One region of the Streptacidiphilus sp. MAP12-33 genome, then DNA from elsewhere that is predicted to be linked to it. Evidence: riboswitches for the same ligand, from Rfam matches in the RefSeq annotation. Region 1 holds a riboswitch; each other region holds the start of a gene.
What was found. A riboswitch is a leader RNA that binds a small molecule or an ion and turns the genes downstream of it on or off. The one in region 1 is predicted to bind cobalamin.
Positions count from the first base shown of each region.

Region 2: another riboswitch for cobalamin. It lies ahead of ABH931_RS06440 (ribonucleoside-diphosphate reductase subunit alpha); the one in region 1 lies ahead of ABH931_RS33595 (ABC transporter substrate-binding protein).
Region 3: another riboswitch for cobalamin. It lies ahead of cobI (precorrin-2 C(20)-methyltransferase); the one in region 1 lies ahead of ABH931_RS33595 (ABC transporter substrate-binding protein).
Region 4: another riboswitch for cobalamin. It lies ahead of ABH931_RS15320 (cobalamin biosynthesis protein); the one in region 1 lies ahead of ABH931_RS33595 (ABC transporter substrate-binding protein).

Region 1 covers NZ_JBGCCA010000043.1:27,137-31,298, reverse strand. The annotation lists cobalamin riboswitch at 1-168, shown strand, start outside; gene ABH931_RS33600 (HoxN/HupN/NixA family nickel/cobalt transporter) at 201-1,319, shown strand; cobalamin riboswitch at 1,344-1,495, shown strand; gene ABH931_RS33595 (ABC transporter substrate-binding protein) at 1,598-2,587, shown strand; gene ABH931_RS33590 (FecCD family ABC transporter permease) at 2,622-3,638, shown strand; gene ABH931_RS33585 (ABC transporter ATP-binding protein) at 3,635-4,162, shown strand, end outside.
Region 2 covers NZ_JBGCCA010000004.1:113,057-117,218, forward strand. The annotation lists gene ABH931_RS06425 (histidine phosphatase family protein) at 1-433, shown strand, start outside; gene ABH931_RS06430 (hypothetical protein) at 476-1,072, opposite strand; gene ABH931_RS06435 (GNAT family N-acetyltransferase) at 1,170-1,685, shown strand; cobalamin riboswitch at 1,734-1,915, shown strand; gene ABH931_RS06440 (ribonucleoside-diphosphate reductase subunit alpha) at 2,069-4,162, shown strand, end outside.
Region 3 covers NZ_JBGCCA010000013.1:81,319-85,480, reverse strand. The annotation lists gene ABH931_RS15295 (cobyrinate a,c-diamide synthase) at 1-1,317, shown strand, start outside; gene ABH931_RS15290 (YchJ family protein) at 1,322-1,711, shown strand; cobalamin riboswitch at 1,784-1,934, shown strand; gene cobI (precorrin-2 C(20)-methyltransferase) at 1,964-2,713, shown strand; gene cobM (precorrin-4 C(11)-methyltransferase) at 2,710-3,549, shown strand; gene cbiE (precorrin-6y C5,15-methyltransferase (decarboxylating) subunit CbiE) at 3,546-4,162, shown strand, end outside.
Region 4 covers NZ_JBGCCA010000013.1:92,034-96,195, forward strand. The annotation lists gene ABH931_RS15315 (cobyric acid synthase) at 1-1,453, opposite strand, end outside; gene ABH931_RS15320 (cobalamin biosynthesis protein) at 1,450-2,385, opposite strand; cobalamin riboswitch at 2,434-2,627, opposite strand; gene ABH931_RS15325 (hypothetical protein) at 2,654-2,809, opposite strand; gene ABH931_RS15330 (NAD(P)/FAD-dependent oxidoreductase) at 2,942-4,162, opposite strand, start outside.

The DNA.
Region 1 (4,162 bases):
ACGAATCCGGAGCGGCCCTCGCCACTGTGATCGGGAAGTCCTCGTTTCGTTTCCCGCGGCCGTCAGCGGTCGCCGGAGGTCACTGGGCGCGTCAGCGCCTGGGAAGGCCAGAAGCAAGGGCGGCAGCCCCCGTCAGCCAGGAGACCGGCCACGGCACGCATTGTGACCATTCCACGAGGTGCTGGAGAGGCTGGCCTTGGATGACCCTGCCCGAAAACTCTTCCCCGACGCTCACCGCGGCGATACCCGCGACCCCCGTCCTGCGCTGGGAGAGAAGAGACTGGTGGCGCACCGGTGCGCTGCTGGCCGTGATCGCGGTGATGCACGTCGTCGGTTTCGGCATCCTCGCCGTGATGGTGGCGCCCCATCACTACAAGGTCGGCACCCAGGTGTTCGGCCTCGGCCTGGGCGTGACCGCCTACACCCTGGGCATGCGGCACGCCTTCGACGCCGACCACATCGCCGCGATCGACAACACCACCCGCAAGCTCATGGCCGACGGCAAGCGCCCGATCTCCGTGGGCTTCTGGTTCGCCCTCGGCCACTCGTCGATCGTGATCCTGCTGGCCGCGGGCATCGCCGGCGGGGTGCGGCTGGCGACGACGCTGACGAACGACAACTCCAGCGCCCGTCACGAGCTGGGCACCGTCAGCACATTGGCCTCCGGGAGCTTCCTCTACCTGATCGCCGCGCTCAACCTGGTGGCCCTGCTGGGCATCTGGAAGGTCTTCACGGCGATGCGCGCCGGGCAGTTCGACGAGCACGAGCTGGAGAAGCACCTCGACAGCCGGGGCTTCATGAACCGCGTCCTGGGCCGGCTGACGAAGTCCATCACCCGTCCGGGGCAGATGTTCCCGATCGGCCTGCTGTTCGGCATCGGCTTCGACACCGCGACCGAGGTCACCCTGATGGTGATGGCCGGCTCCGGCGCGGCCGCCGGCCTGCCCTGGTACGCGATCGTCTGCCTGCCGCTGCTCTTCGCCTCGGGCATGAGCCTGTTCGACACCCTCGACGGCACGTTCATGAACTTCGCCTACCACTGGGCGTTCGCCAACCCGGTCCGCAAGGTCTACTACAACCTCACCATCACCGGGCTCTCGATCGCCGTCGCCTTCCTGATCGGCACCATCGAGCTCGTCGGCATCCTGCACGACCAGCTGAACCTGACCGACCCGGTCACCGGCTGGATCTCGGACGTCGACCTCAACAACGTCGGCTTCGTCATCGTCGGCCTCTTCGTGGTCGTCTGGGCCTGCGCCATCGGGTACTGGCGCCTGGCCCGGGTGGAGCGCCGCTGGAAGCAGGCCGACCCCGCCTGACGTGCTAGTCTGCGCCCGACCGGAAATCTGCGCAGGCTTGCAGGTTTCCGGTGGCACGACAGGCAGCGAAGCCGGTGACGCCCGCGGGAACGCGGGCCATTCCGGCGCTGTCCCGCAACTGTGAGGGCCGCCCGACGGGCGGCCCGAGCCAGGTCGCCTCCTGCCGCGCTACGACATCGACCCTCGTGGGAAGGGCGATCCGTCTGCTCAGGGTGCGCCTTCGTGCGCGGCCGGTCGCCGGGTTGGCTTCTTCCCTCCCTCACGGCAGGAAGTAGCACATGGCACAGCGACCGCTGGTCCGCTCTGTTGCGACGGCAGCCGCGGCGATCGCTGCGTTGGCCGCCGTCGCCGGCTGCGGTTCGTCGGGCTCGGGTACTTCGGGTTCCGCCGCCCCGTCCGCGTCGACGGGCGCGTCCTCGGCCGCGGCCGCCGCGTTCCCGGTCACGGTGACGCCGTCGAACGGCAAGGTCACCGTCAAGGACCAGCCCAAGCACATCGTCTCGCTGTCGCCGACCGCGACCGAGGACCTGTACGCGGTGGGCGCGGGCAGCCAGGTCGTCGCGGTGGACTCGACGTCCGACTACCCCAAGGGCGCACCGGTCACCAGCCTCAGCGGGCTGACGCCGAACGTCGAGGCGATCGTCAAGTACAGCCCGGACCTGGTCGTCGCCTCGCAGGACTCCGGCGGCCTCGTCGCGAGCCTGCGAAAGCTCGGCGTCCCGGTCATGATCGAGCCGGCCGCGGCCACGCTCGACGACGCCTACACGCAGATCGAGCAGATCGGCCAGGCCACCGGCCACGCCGACAAGGCCGCCGCCACCGTCGCCGGGATGAAGACGCAGATCGCCGCGACGGTCGCGAAGGCGGGCGCCGCGCACCCGAACCTCGGCTACTACTGGGAGCTGAGCGCCAACCCGTACTACTCGGCCACGTCGAAGACCTTCGTCGGCCAGGTCGTCTCCCTGTTCGGCCTGAAGAACATCGCCGACGCGGCGGACAAGGCCGCCGACGGCGGCTACCCGCAGCTGTCCGCCGAGTACGTCGTCAAGGCGCAGCCGCAGATCATCTTCCTGGGCGACAACGAGGCCGCCGACGGCGGGCAGAGCCCGGCGGTCGTCGCCGCCCGCCCGGGCTGGTCGGGGATCCCGGCGGTGAAGAACAGTCAGGTCGTCGGCCTGAACGACGACGTGGCCTCCCGCTGGGGCCCGCGACTGCCCGAGCTGGTCGCCGAGATCGCCGCGGCGGTCGAGAAGGCGCCCACCAAGTGACCCCGAGCGGCCGACGAGGGTGAGGCGGGCCAGGGTGCGCGGACGCACGGCACGCGCCTACGGCGTCGCGGTGGTCTTCCTGGCCGCCGCGGTGCTGCTGGGCGCCATGGTCGGGGCGGCGGACCTCAATCCGCTCGCCACCGGCGCCGCACTGCTCGACCGGCTGCCGTTCGTGCACCTGTCCGGCGGGCTCAGCCCGCTGGACCAGGCGGTGCTCTTCCAGATCCGCTTGCCCCGGGTGGTCCTGGCGGCGCTGGTCGGCGGCGCGCTGTCGCTCTCCGGCGCGGGGTACCAGGGCGTGTTCCGCAACCCCCTGGTCGACTCCTCGCTGCTCGGCGCCTCGGCGGGCGCGGGGCTCGGCGCGACCGTCGCCATCGTGGCCATGGGCGGGGCCGACGCACAGGCCCTGCCGCTCGCGGCGTTCCTCGGCTCGCTCGCCGGAGTCGCCTTCGCCTACCTCGCCGGAGCCAGCGGCGGGCCCGGAACGGCGACGCTGCTGCTGTCCGGGCTCGCCGTCTCGATGTTCCTCACCGCCGTGCAGACGTACGTGCTGCAACGCTCCACCCAGGACATCCAGCAGGTCTACTCCTGGCTGCTGGGCTCCCTGTCCGCCGCCACCTGGCACCAGAGCGCCCAGATCCTGCCCTACCTCGCGGTCGCCACCGTGCTGGTGCTGCTGCACGGCCGTCACCTGGACGTGCTGTCCGTCGGCGACGAGGAGGCCCGTTCGCTCGGGCTGCACCCCGGCCGGATCCGGCTGACCGTCGTGGCCGCGTGCGCGCTGGCCGCCGCGAGTGCGGTCGCGGTCAGCGGCCTGATCGGCTTCGTCGGCCTCGTCGTTCCGCACGCGGTCCGCCGTCTCGCGGGCCCCTCCTACCGGATCGTGCTGCCGCTGTCGCTGCTGTACGGGGCGGGGTTCCTGGTGCTGGCCGACACGCTCGCGCGCACCGTCGTCTCCCCGGCCGAACTGCCCATCGGCGTCGTCACCGCGCTGATCGGCTCCCCGGCGTTCGTCTGGATCCTGCGCTCCACCCGGTCGGTGCGCACATGAGCGCGCACGCCGACGGTCCGGAGCTGTCCGGCCTGGAGCTGTCCGGCCTGGACGTCGACCTGGACCGCACCCCCGTGGTGCGGGAGCTCTCCGGTGCTGTGGCCCAGGGCGGCTGGCTCGCCCTGATCGGCCCGAACGGCGCGGGCAAGTCGACCGCGCTGCGCGCCGTCGCCGGCCTGATCCCGCACCGGGGCACCGTCCTGGTGGACGGCACCGACGTCAGCGCCCTGCGCACCCGTGAGCGGGCCCGCCTGATCGCCTACGTCCCGCAGGCGCCGCTGCTGCCGCCGGACATGACGGTCCGCGACTACGTGCTGCTGGGTCGCACGCCGCATCTGGGATACCTCGCGAGCCCGGGCGACCGTGACCGCGAGACCGCCGCGCGCACCCTGGACGAGCTCGACCTCACCTCCTTCGCCGGCCGCCGCCTCGCCCAGCTCTCCGGCGGCGAGCGCCAGCGCGCCGCGATCGCCCGCGCCCTGGCCCAGGAACCGCGCCTGCTGCTGCTCGACGAGCCGACCTCC
Region 2 (4,162 bases), on a different contig from region 1:
GGCCGGGCTCCCGCTGCCCGAGCTCTGCACCGACGAACGTCTGCGCGACCGCGAACTGGGCCTGCTGGAGATGCTCACCTCCGCGGCGATCGAGCTGCGCCACCCCGAGGAGGCGGCCCGCCGCCGTCTGCTCGGCGAACTGCGCTGGCGCCCCCCGGGCGGCGAGTCGCACTCCGACGTCGCCCTGCGCGTCCGCAGCGCGCTGCGCGACCTCTACGAGGCGGAACCCGACCGCCGCGTCCTGGTGGTCGCCCACGACGCGGTGGTGATGCTGCTGCGGCACGTCATCGACGACCTCCAGGAGACCGATCTCACCACCCTGGCCCGTGACGGCGCGGTCGCCAACACCTCGGTCACCCGCTGGCTCCGCGACGCGAAGGGAGCCCTCACACTGGACTGCTGGAACATCCGCCCGCACCTGACCGAGGGCTGAGCGGCGGGACGCTCCGCGCGGTCGGCGCGGCCTCGGCGGAACCTAGGCGGCCCGATGCGTGCGCCGCGCCGGGACCACCCGGAAGTACGCCGGGTTCGTCACCCCGACCGGCCAGTCGACGCTGGTGCCCTTCGCCTCCATCGGGGCGTATGCGACGGCCAGGGAAAGCCACTGCCCGCGCGGCGCGCTCCGGGTGAACCGCATGCGCACCGTGAGGGTCACCGACGCGCCCGGGCGCAGCCGCAGTCCCTGGGCCGGGCCGACCGCGCCGGTGAGCTCGCCCAGCGCCGTCCGCAGCGGCACGGCGCGCCAGCGGTTGCCGGTCAGTGTCTCCAGGCGGACCGCGTCGCGGCGCAGGGTCCGGTTGCGCGCGCCGTAGACCAGCACCGGATCGAGCCGGCCGCAGACGGCGCGGGTGCGGTTGCGCAGCGTCAGCCGCATGCTCGTCCACGGTCCGCCCACCGGGTACGCGGAGCGGACGCCGCCGAGGGTCACCGCCACCGGGTTCGACCGGGCCGCCCCGGCGCACGCGGGAGCCGGTGCCGCCTGTGCCGCCTGTGCCGCCGACACGGGCAGCACAGCCAACGCTCCCGCGGCTATCGCTCCGGCCACCACAGCGCCGACGCGTCGCCGGCTCATCCCGTTCATCACTCAACGACCATGGCACGTCACCCTCCGTCGCGCCTTCCGGCGACCCCCACCCGAGCCCCCCGGAGGCGTCAGGCAGACTTCAGGGATGAGCATCATCGTCCGCACCGCCCAGCCCGCCGAATACGACGCCGCAGGTCACCTCGTCGCCGAGGCCTTCATCACCGACGGCCACACCGAGCGCGACGGCGACTACGCCAAGCTGCTGCGCGACCCCCGGGACCGGGCCGAGAAGGCGGAGCTGATGGTCGCCGTGGACGAGGAGAACGGAGCAGTGCTCGGCTCGGTCACCTTCGCCCCGCCCGGCTCCCCGTACGCGGACCTCGCACACGGCCGCGAGGGCGAGTTCCGGATGCTGGCCGTCTCCCCGGAGCCGACGGCCCGCGGACGCGGCATCGGCGAACTGATGGTCCACGCCGTCATCGCCCGCGCACGGGAGCTGGAGCTGCCGCGCATCGTCATGTCCTCGCAGCGGCAGATGACCTACGCGCACCGGATCTACGAGCGCCTCGGCTTCGTCCGCACCCCCGATCGCGACTGGTCGCCCGTCCCCGGGGTCCATCTCTTCACCTACGCACTGGAGCTGGACGGCTCGCCTGCGTGACGCTCCCAGGTGGGCCCGCGTAGTCGAACGACTACGCGACACACCCGGCACGACACAACATGTGGTGGTGCGCGCCGCGCTCGCCCCTAGATGTATGCTCATGCTCGCTGTCGACGCAGGGGAACCCGGTGGAATTCCGGGGCTGCCCCGCAACGGTGAGCGAGCGCCGATCCGGCCTGGATCGGGCCTGCCCGCGAGTCCGACGACCTGCCGTCAGCGCGCCCCGGCCTGCCCGGCCGTGGGCGCCGCAACGCCGGGCCTCGTGGGTGGGCCGACGGGTTGGCTTCATGCTGCCCTGCTTCCGCCTGCCTTCTCACGTGGTCCGACTGAGCACCCGAGCACCACCCTCAGCCACCGGCCGCCAACGAGGAGCGAGCGCGTACATGACGGACACCGCCGTCCCCACCCTGCCCCAGCCCGCACGGGAATCCGCCCCCGGATCCGACGCGGGCGGGGACGCCCCCGGCACCGCCCTGCTGGTCACCCTGACCGAGCGCTCCGTCGACCTGCCCGCCGTCGACCCCGGCCGCGTCGCCGCCGCCGCACTGCGCGGCCGCAGCGCCAGGGCCGACTACGCCGAGCTGCGGGGCCTGGCCATGGAGGCCTCCGCCTCACTCATCGCCGAGGACCCGCAGTACTCGCGCCTCGCCGCGCGCCTGCTGGCCGAGGAGATCCGCGAGGAGGCCGCCGGGCAGGGTGCCACCTGCTTCGCCGCGTCCGTGGCCGTCGGCCACCGCGAGGGCCTGATCGGCGACGCCACCGCCGACTTCGTCGCCGCCCACGCCGACGCCCTCGACGCCGTCGTCGACCCGCAGGGCGACGACCGCTTCGAGTACTTCGGCCTGCGCACGGTCTACTCCCGCTACCTGCTGCGCCACCCGATCACCCGCCAGGTCGTGGAGACCCCGCAGCAGTTCATGCTGCGCGTGGCCTGCGGCCTGGAGGTCGGCGGCGACGCCGCGTCCGTCGCGGAGGTCGCCGAGCTGTACCGGCTGATGAGCCGCCTGGACTACCTGCCCAGCTCGCCGACGCTGTTCAACTCCGGCACCCGGCACCCGCAGATGTCCTCCTGCTACCTGCTGGACTCCCCGCTCGACGAGCTGGACTCGATCTACAGCCGCTACGCGCAGATCGCCCGCCTGTCCAAGCACGCCGGCGGCATCGGCCTGTCCTACTCCCGCGTCCGCTCCCGCGGGTCGCTGATCCGCGGCACCAACGGCCAGTCGAACGGCATCGTCCCGTTCCTGCGCACGCTCGACGCCTCCGTCGCCGCCGTCAACCAGGGCGGTCGCCGCAAGGGCGCGGCCTGCGTCTACCTGGAGACCTGGCACGCGGACATCGAGGAGTTCCTCGAGCTGCGCGACAACACCGGTGAGGAGGCGCGCCGCACCCACAACCTCAACCTGGCGCACTGGATCCCGGACGAGTTCATGCGCCGCGTCGACGCCGACACCGAGTGGTCGCTCTTCTCCCCCGGCGACGTGCCCGAGCTGGTCGACCTGTGGGGCGCCGAGTTCGACGCCGCCTACGTCAAGGCCGAGCAGGCCGGCAAGGCCGTCCGCACCATCGCGGCCCGCACCCTCTACGCCCGGATGATGCGCACCCTCGCGCAGACCGGCAACGGCTGGATGACCTTCAAGGACGCCTCCAACCGCGCCGCCAACCAGACCGCGCTGCCCGGCCGCACGGTCCACTCCTCCAACCTGTGCACCGAGATCCTCGAGGTCACCGACGACTCCGAGACCGCCGTCTGCAACCTCGGCTCGGTCAACCTCGGCGCGTTCGTGGACGGACACGGCGAGATCGACTGGGAGCGCCTCGACGCGACCGTCCGCACCGCGGTGACCTTCCTCGACCGGGTCATCGACATCAACTTCTACCCGACCCCCGAGGCCGGGACGTCCAACTCCCGCTGGCGCCCGGTGGGCCTGGGCATGATGGGTCTCCAGGACGTCTTCTTCAAGCTGCGGCTGGAGTTCGACTCCGCCGAGGCCAAGGCGCTCTCGACGAAGATCTCCGAGCGGATCATGCTGGCCGCCTACGAGACCAGCTGCGACCTGGCCGAGCGCCTCGGCCGCCACGAGGCCTACGACGAGACGCGCGCCGCCCGCGGCGAGCTCCACATCGACCACTTCCCGGTGACCACCCAGTGGCCGGCCCGCTGGGACGCGCTGCGTGCCCGTGTCGCCACCACCGGCCTGCGCAACGCGCTGCTGCTCGCCGTCGCCCCGACCGCGACCATCGCGTCGATCGCAGGCGTGTACGAGTGCATCGAGCCGCAGGTCTCCAACCTCTTCAAGCGCGAGACGCTGTCGGGCGAGTTCCTTCAGGTCAACCCGTACCTGGTGGCGGACCTCAAGCGCCTGGGCCTGTGGAACGCGATCACCCGCGAGGAGCTGCGCGAGGGCAACGGCTCCGCCCAGGAGATCACCGACCTGCCGGAGGAGTACAAGCGCCTCTACCGCACCGCCTGGGAG
Region 3 (4,162 bases), on a different contig from region 1:
CTGATGGCCGCGCTCACGGCGCGGGGCCTGTCCGTCTCGCCGCACAAGGTGGGGCCGGACTACATCGACCCCGGCTACCACGCGCTGGCGACGGGGCGTCCGGGCCGCAACCTGGACGCCTTCCTGAGCGGCCCGGAGCGTGTCGCGCCGCTGTTCCTGCACGGGGCGGTGGGCGCGGACGTGGCGGTCGTCGAGGGCGTCATGGGGCTGTTCGACGGCGCCGGCGGGCGGGGCGAGCTGGCCTCGACGGCGCATGTCGCGAAGCTGCTGCGGGCGCCGGTGGTGCTGGTCGTGGACGGCTCCTCGCAGAGCCGGTCGGTGGCGGCGCTGGTGCACGGCTTCGCCTCGTGGGACCCGCAGGTGCGGCTCGGCGGGGTGATCCTGAACCGGGTGGCCTCGGACCGGCACGAGGCGCTGCTGCGGGAGGCGCTGGAGGAGGGCGGCGGCGTGCCGGTGCTGGGCGCGCTGCGGCGTTCCGGGGCGGTGGCGACGCCGTCGCGGCACCTGGGGCTGGTGCCGGCGGTGGAGCGGGACGCGGCGGCGCTCGACGCCGTCCGCGCGATGGGCGAGCTGGTGGCCGCCGGGGTGGACCTGGACGCGCTGCTGGCGCTGGCCCGCAGCGCGCCCGCCCTGCCGGACCTGCCGTGGGATCCGTTGGAGGAGATCGGTGCTCTCGATCCTGAGCACGCGTCACAGCCGCGTCCCGTGATCGCGTTGGCGGGCGGTGCTGCCTTCTCCTTCTCCTACGCCGAGAACGCGGAGCTGCTCACCGCCGCCGGGGCGGAGGTGGTCTCCTTCGACCCGTTGCACGACGAGAAGCTGCCCGAGCGCGCGTCCGCGCTGGTCATCGGCGGCGGCTTCCCCGAGGTCTACGCCTCCGAGCTCTCCGCCAACCAGGCGCTCCGCGACGAGATCACCGCTCTCGCGGCGTCCGGAGCACCGATCGCGGCGGAGTGCGCCGGCCTGCTCTACCTCTGCCGCACCCTCGACGGCCGCCCGATGTGCGGCGTCGTCGACGCCGAGGCGGAGATGTCGCCACGACTGACCCTCGGCTACCGCGAGGCCGTGGCCCTCTCCGACAGCCCGCTCGCCCCGGCGGGCCTGCGTCTGCCGGGCCACGAGTTCCACCGCACCCGCACCACTCCTGGTGCGGGACCGGCCCCCGCCTGGGGCTGGCGCGGCCACGACGGCACCCTCACCACCGAGGGCTTCACCTCGCCCACCCTCCACGCCTCCTACCTCCACCTGCACTGGACCGCCGCACCCTCCGTCGCCCTCCGCCTCGTGCGGCAGGCCCGTGCCCACGCGGCAGAATGACCTCATGACCCGCACCGCCCTCTGCCCCTGCGGCACCGGCCGCCCGTACGCCTTCTGCTGCGCCCCCTTCCACGCGGGCAACGCCCAGGCCCCGACCGCCGAGGCCCTGATGCGTTCCCGCTTCTCGGCCTTCGCCGAGCGGAACGTCCCCTACCTGCTGCGCACCTGGGCCCCCGAGACGCGCCCGCCGGCGATCGACCTGGAGCCCGAGCTCCGCTGGGAGCGCCTGGAGATCGTGACCACGACCGAGGGCGGCCCGTTCCACCAGCAGGGCACGGTCGAGTTCCGCGCGCACTTCCGCGAGGGCCGCGCGAGCGGCGTCCTCCACGAGAACAGCCGCTTCCGCCGCGAGGACGGCGCCTGGGTCTACGTGGACGGCGACCTCCGCGACTGAGCGTCACGGGACGTGGTTCAGCCCACAAGTGGTCCGGTTGACTGCCATACGCGCAGCATGGTGGGATTTCACGACCCAAGAAGAACGGGCGGTGCCCGTTTGATTCAACGGCGGCAATGACGAGGAAGTCCGGTGCGATTCCGGCGCGGTCCCGCCACTGTCAGCGGGAACGGCGAGGCCGTCCCGTGAGCCAGGAACTCTGGCCGCCGTCACCACGAGCCGGGGCGCGGACCCCGAGTGAGGACTGCTGCCGTGCGCGAACGCGCGTCTGGCCCACGCCTGGTCGGCGTGGGCATGGGCCCGGGTGATCCGGAACTCGTCACCGTCAAAGCCGTACGCGTGCTCCGCGAGGCGGACGCCGTGGTCGTCCCGGTCATGGACACCGGCGAGCTCGGGCGCGCCGAGGCCACCGTCCGGCACCACGCCGACTCCGCGAAGATCGTGCGGGTGGTGTTCGCCCTGAACGAGCGCGAGGACCGGGCCCGGCGCGAGGCCGCGTGGGACGCGGCCGGCGCGCGGGTCGCCGAGCTGCTGCGCGAGCGCGACGGAGGGACGGTCGCCTTCGCGACGATCGGCGACCCGAACGTGTACTCCACCTTCACCTACCTCGCGCACACGCTGCGGGAGCTGGTCGAGGACCTGACGGTCGAGACGGTCCCGGGGATCACCGCGATGCAGGACCTCGCCTCCCGAAGCGGCACGGTCCTCGCCGAGGGCACCGAGCCGCTGACCCTGGTGCCCGTCACCGCCGGCGCCGAGGTGCTGAAGGAGGCCCTGGCCGGCCCCGGCACGGTCGTCGCCTACAAGTTCGGCCGATTCGCCGAGCAGGTCGCCGCCGCGCTGCGCGACTCCGGCCGGGAGGCCGACGCCGTGTGGGGCGCCGCGCTGGGCCTGACGGACGAGCAGGTCAGCGCCGCCGGGACCCCGCTGCCCGCCGAACTGCCGTATCTGTCCACGCTGATCGCACCGGTGCGCCGCGAAGGCCGAGGGGGAAAGCTGTGAGCGACACGAGTCTCGAGAGCCGCGGCAGGGTCACCTTCGTCGGCGCCGGTCCGGGCGCCGCCGATCTGCTCACCTTCCGCGCCGCCCGCGCCATCGCCGAGGCGGACGTGGTGATCTGGGCAGCCAGCCTGGTCCAGGAGGAGGTGCTCCAGCACGCCCGCGAGGGTGCGGAGATCCTCGACTCCTCGCTGATCCCGATGGAGGCCGTGCTCGACGTCTACGGGCGGGCCGCGCAGGACGGCACGAAGGTGGCCAGGATCCACTCCGGCGACCCGTCGCTGTGGGGCGCCGTGCAGGAGCAGCTGGACCGCTGCCGCGAGCTCGGTCTGGACACCGAGATCGTTCCCGGTGTCTCCTCGTTCGCGGCCGTCGCCGCGATCGCGCAGCGGGAGCTGACGATCCCGGAGGTCGCGCAGAGCGTGATCCTGACCCGCCTGGGCGGTGGCAAGACGCCGATGCCGCCCGGCGAGGAGGTGCGCGAGTTCGCGCGCCACGGCACCACGATGGCGATCTTCCTCTCGGCGGCCCGCAGCAAGCAGCTGGTCGAGGAGCTGCTGGAGGGCGGCTACGTGCCCGAGACGCCGGTCGTGGTCGCGTACCAGGCGACCTGGCCGGAGGAGCTGCTGCTGACCTGCACCATCGCCACGCTGGAGGCGACGGTCAAGGAGCACCGGCTGTGGAAGCACACGCTCTTCCTGGTCGGCCCCGCGCTGGGCGCCCACGGCACCCGCTCGCACCTCTACCACCCGGGGCACTTCCACACCTTCCGCAAGGCGGACCGTGCGGCGCGCCGGCAGCTGCGGACGGCGGGGGCGAACGAGCCCGGCTCGCAGTGATCAGCGTCCTCAGTGCGTCGCTCACTGATGAGATCAGTGCTCTCGTCGGTGAGGCCGACCTGGTGCTCGGCGCCCGTCGCCACCTCGACGCGGCACACGTGCCCGCGGACCGGGCGCTGGCGCTCGGTCCGCTCGCGCCCGCGCTCGACGCCGTCACCGGCCTCCGGACGAAGGACCCGGAGGCCCGGGTCCTCGTCCTCGCCTCCGGTGACCCCGGGTTCTTCGGCATCGTCCGCGCCCTCGCCGAACGCTTCGGCGCCGACGCGCTCGACGTGCGCCCCGGCGTGAGCAGCATCGCCCACGCCTTCGCGCGCCTCGGCGTGCCCTGGGACGACGCCGTCGTCGTCAGCGCCCACGGCCGCGACCCGCGGCCCACGTTCAACATCTGCCGCTCGCAGCGGAAGGTCGCGGTCCTCACCGCGCCCGGTGCCGGACCCGCCGAGCTCGGCGCGGCACTCGCGGCCATGCCGGGCCTGCGTCGACGCCTCGTCGTCGCCGCCGACCTCGGCGGACCGGCCGAGAGCGTGGTCGAGCTGACTCCCGCCGAGGCCGCCGCCCGCGACTGGCCCGCCGTCAACGTCGTGCTGAGCCTCGCCGACACCGCGCCGCCCGT
Region 4 (4,162 bases), on a different contig from region 1:
CGCCCTCGATCAGCCGCCACAGCGCGTCGGTGTCGGCGTGCTCGGCGATCAGGTCGCCGAGCCGGTCCAGCCGCTCCTCGCGGGCGGCCTCGAAGCAGGTGTCGGGCGCGGGGACGAAGGCGCGTCCGGCCGCCGCGGCGACGTCGCGCAGGAAGGCGCGGCGGAAGCCGTCGTTCTCCAGCGCGCCGTGCCAGGTGGTGCCCCAGACCGAGCCCGCGCGGCAGCCGTCCAGCCAGCTCTCGCCGCCCTCGACGCTCGCCACGCCGTGGTGGATCTCGTACCCGTGCACGGTCTCGCCGTAGCCGGTGCCGACGGGCCTGGCGAGGGTCTTCTCCCGCGCGAAGGCGATCCGCACGGGCAGCAGCCCGAGGCCGTCGACCTCGCCCTGCTTGGACTCGAAGCGGTCGTCGATCGTCCGCGCGAGCATCTGGTAGCCGCCGCAGACGCCCAGCACCGGCAGTCCGCGCTCGGCCCGCTCGGCCACGGCCCGGTCCAGGCCCTGCTCGCGCAGCCAGGCCAGGTCGGCGACGGTGGCGCGGGTGCCGGGCAGGATCACCAGGTCGGCGTCGGCCAGCTCCTCGGGCCGCGTGGCCCAGCGGACCAGCACACCGGGCTCCTGAGCGAGGGCGTCGATGTCGGTGAAGTTCGACAGCCGGGGCAGCCGCACGACGGAGACCCGCAGCACGTCCGCGCCGACCGGCGGTCCCGAGGTGCCGCGCGCCATCACCCCGGCCAGGTCCAGCGAGTCCTCGGCGTCCAGCCACAGGCCCGACAGCATCGGCAGCACGCCCAGCGCCGGACGGTGCGTCACCTGCCGCAGCATGTCCAGACCAGGTTGGAGCAGCCGCGCGTCGCCGCGGAACTTGTTCACCAGCCAGCCGCCGATGTGCGCCTGGTCCTCGGCCGAGAGCAGCGCCAGCGTGCCGAACATGGCGGCGAACACGCCGCCCCGGTCGATGTCGCCGACCACCACGACCGGCAGGTCGGCGGCGACGGTGAGGCCCATGTTGGCGATGTCGCCGTCCCGCAGGTTGATCTCGGCGGGGGAGCCGGCGCCCTCGCAGATCACCACGTCGTGGCGGTCGCGCAGGTCGGCCAGGCAGTCCAGGGCGATCCGCAGCAGCGCGGGCTTGCGCTCGCGGTAGTCCAGCGCGCCGACCTCGGCGACGGGCTTGCCCAGCACGACGACCTGGCTGCGCCCGTCCCCGCCGGGCTTGAGCAGGACCGGGTTCATCGCCGCCTCCGGCTCGACTCCGGCCGCTGCCGCCTGCATCGCCTGCGCGCGGCCGATCTCGGCGCCGTCGAGGGTGACGAAGGAGTTCAGTGACATGTTCTGCGCCTTGAACGGCGCGACCTTGACGCCCTGACGCCGCAGCCAGCGGCAGATGCCTGCCGTGACCACGCTCTTGCCCGCGTCCGAGGTCGTCCCGGCGACCAGCAGCGCCCCGCTCACTTCACAGCCCCCCTCAGCAGCGCCACCGCGACGGTGGCGGCCAGTGCCAGTGCGCCCACCCGGCGCGAGAGGCGGCAGGCGCGCTCCACGTCCGCCACGGCGACCGGCCGCAGCTCGGCCCCGAGCACCGGACGGTTCTCCGTTCTCTCCCCGTACTGGAGCGTGCCCCCGAGGCGGACGCCCAACGCGCCCGCGAAGGCCGCCTCGGCGTGCCCGGCGTTCGGGCTCGGATGCGCGGCGGCGTCCCGCCGCCAGACCCGCCAGGTGCGGCCCTTGTCGCCGCTCGCCGCGACGGCCAGCAGCGCGGTCAGCCGCGCGCCCGGCCAGCCCGCGACGTCGTCCAACCGCGCCGACGCCCAGCCGAAGCGGATCAGGCGCGGATTGCGGTGCCCGACCATCGCGTCCAGGGTGTTGACGGCACGGAAGGCGAGCAGTCCGGGCGCGCCGGCGAGGGCGCCCCAGGTCAGTGCGTTGACGACGGCGTCGGCGGTGTTCTCGGCGACGGACTCCACCACGGCGCGGGCGAGCTGCTGCGCGTCGAGGGCGCTCGGGTCGCGTCCGCACAGGTGCGGCAGGCGCTCGCGCGCCGCCTCCACGTCCCCGCGCTCCAGCGCCCCCGCGATGACGCGCGCCTCGCGCGTCAGGGACGCGCCGCCGAGCACGGTCCACGTCGCGGCGGCGGCGAGCGCCGCCTGCGCGGCGGCCGACCGGCGGGAGGCGCGCTGCGCGAGCAGCGCGGTGGCGGCGACGGAGCCGACGGCGACGGCGGTGAACGCCGCGCCCGCGCCCCGGTGGTCGCCGTAGAGGCGGCCCTCCAGCGCGCTTGCGAACCGCCCGAAGCCTGCTACGGGATGACCGCGTCGAGGGTCGCCGAACACGGCGTCGGCGGTGTAGCCCACCACGGCCCCGAACGCGAATGCGCTTGCGCGCATGGTGCTGATGCGCACCGGTGCGTGTCCTCACTCAGGGTCCGCGCCCTGGATCGACGATCCGGAGGCGAGAGTCTCCTGGCTTCCGGATCGACGCACCGGCGGGCCTTCCAGCAGCGTCGTGCCGCCGTGGCCGTTGTTCGCAGGTGCTCCCCGGTGACAGTGGCGGGACCGCGCCGGATTCGCACCGGCTTCCTCTCCTTGCCTCCGATTGGCGTAAAGATCCCACCATGTCGCCGGAGGCAGCGTCAACCGGCCCCGCCGGAGAGGGTCAGGAGCGGGGCTTGTTGAGGAGTTCGACGGCCTTCTGCAGGGCCTGGTCGGCGGGGCTCGCCGGCGGACGGAGGACGTGGTCCTCGAACCAGGAGAGACCGAGGATCAGGAAGAGTCCCAGCGGGGCGACAAGCAGGCACAAGATGACAGACATGGGCACCCCAAGGTGTCGAATGCTGCTGCGGCCTGGACGGACCCCGATCCGTCCCTCCAACAGAATCCGACAAAAGGGTCACATCTGCACGTTGGGGGGAAACCCCCAGAGCCTCGCGCCCCTGGACAGTGCCTAGTGCCGACCGGAGATGACGTCCGCCACCTTCGCCACCGGGGAGGTGTGAGCGCGCCCACCGCGCTCCTGGGCGTCGGCGAAGTGGTACGCCGCGTACATCCCGTGGACGCCGATCCAGCGGAACGGCTCCGGCTCCCACTTGCGGACCTTGTGGTCCACCCACGGCAGCGCCGTCAGCTCGGTGTGCTGGCCGAGCACCAGGTCGCGCAGCGTCCGCGCCGCGAGGTTCGTCGTGGTGACGCCGCTGCCGACGTAGCCGCCGGCCCAGCCGAGGCCGGTCGCGGGGTCGACCGCGACCGTGGAGCACCAGTCGCGCGGCACGCCCAGCACGCCCGACCAGGCCTGGTCGATCGCCACGCCCCGCGCCGCCGGGAAGAACGCCGTGAGGATCTCGGTGAGCTGCGCGATCGTCTTCGCCTGGGTCGAGCCGTCGTTGTCCGTGCGCGAGCCGAAGCGGTAGGGGACGCCACGTCCGCCGAGCGCGATCCGGTCGTCGGCCGTGCGCTGCGCGTACATGTACGCGTGCGCGAAGTCGCCGAGGGTCTCGCGGCCGTCCCAGCCCACCGCGTCCCAGAACGACGCGGGCAGCGGCGCGGTGACGATCATCGAGGAGTTCATCGGCAGCCAGGAGCGCTTCTCGCCCTGCAGGTTGGCGGTGAAGCCCTCGGTGCAGCGCAGCACGAACGTGGCCGAGACGGTGCCGTGCGTGGTGACCGCGCGGGCGGGGGCCGCGCCCTGCGCGGGGTGGATCTCGGTGACCGTGGTCTGCTCGTAGATCTTGACGCCCAGTCGCTCCGCCGCTGCCGCGAGGCCCAGCACCAGCTTGGCGGGCTGGATCCGCGCGCCGTGCGGGGTCCAACTCGCGCCCAGCGCGCCGTCGACGCCGATCCGCTCGGCGGCCTCCGCCGCCGTCAGCCGCTGGACGTCCTTCTCGCCGTAGGAGTGCTCGCCGGCGACGAACGCGTCCAGGCGCTCGACCTGCGCGGGCGTGCGGGCGACCTCCAGGACGCCGCCCTTGACCTGGTCGGCCTCGATGTCCTCCGTCGCGCAGACGTGCAGCACCTCGTCCACGGCGCCGTTCATGGCCTGCTGCATCGCGATCGCGCGCGCCTTGCCGTAGCGCTTGGCGAAGACCGAGCGCCCCGCGAAGCCGTTGTACAGCCAGCCGCCGTTGCGCCCGGAGGCGCCGTAGCCGCAGAAGCGCTGCTCCAGCACGGC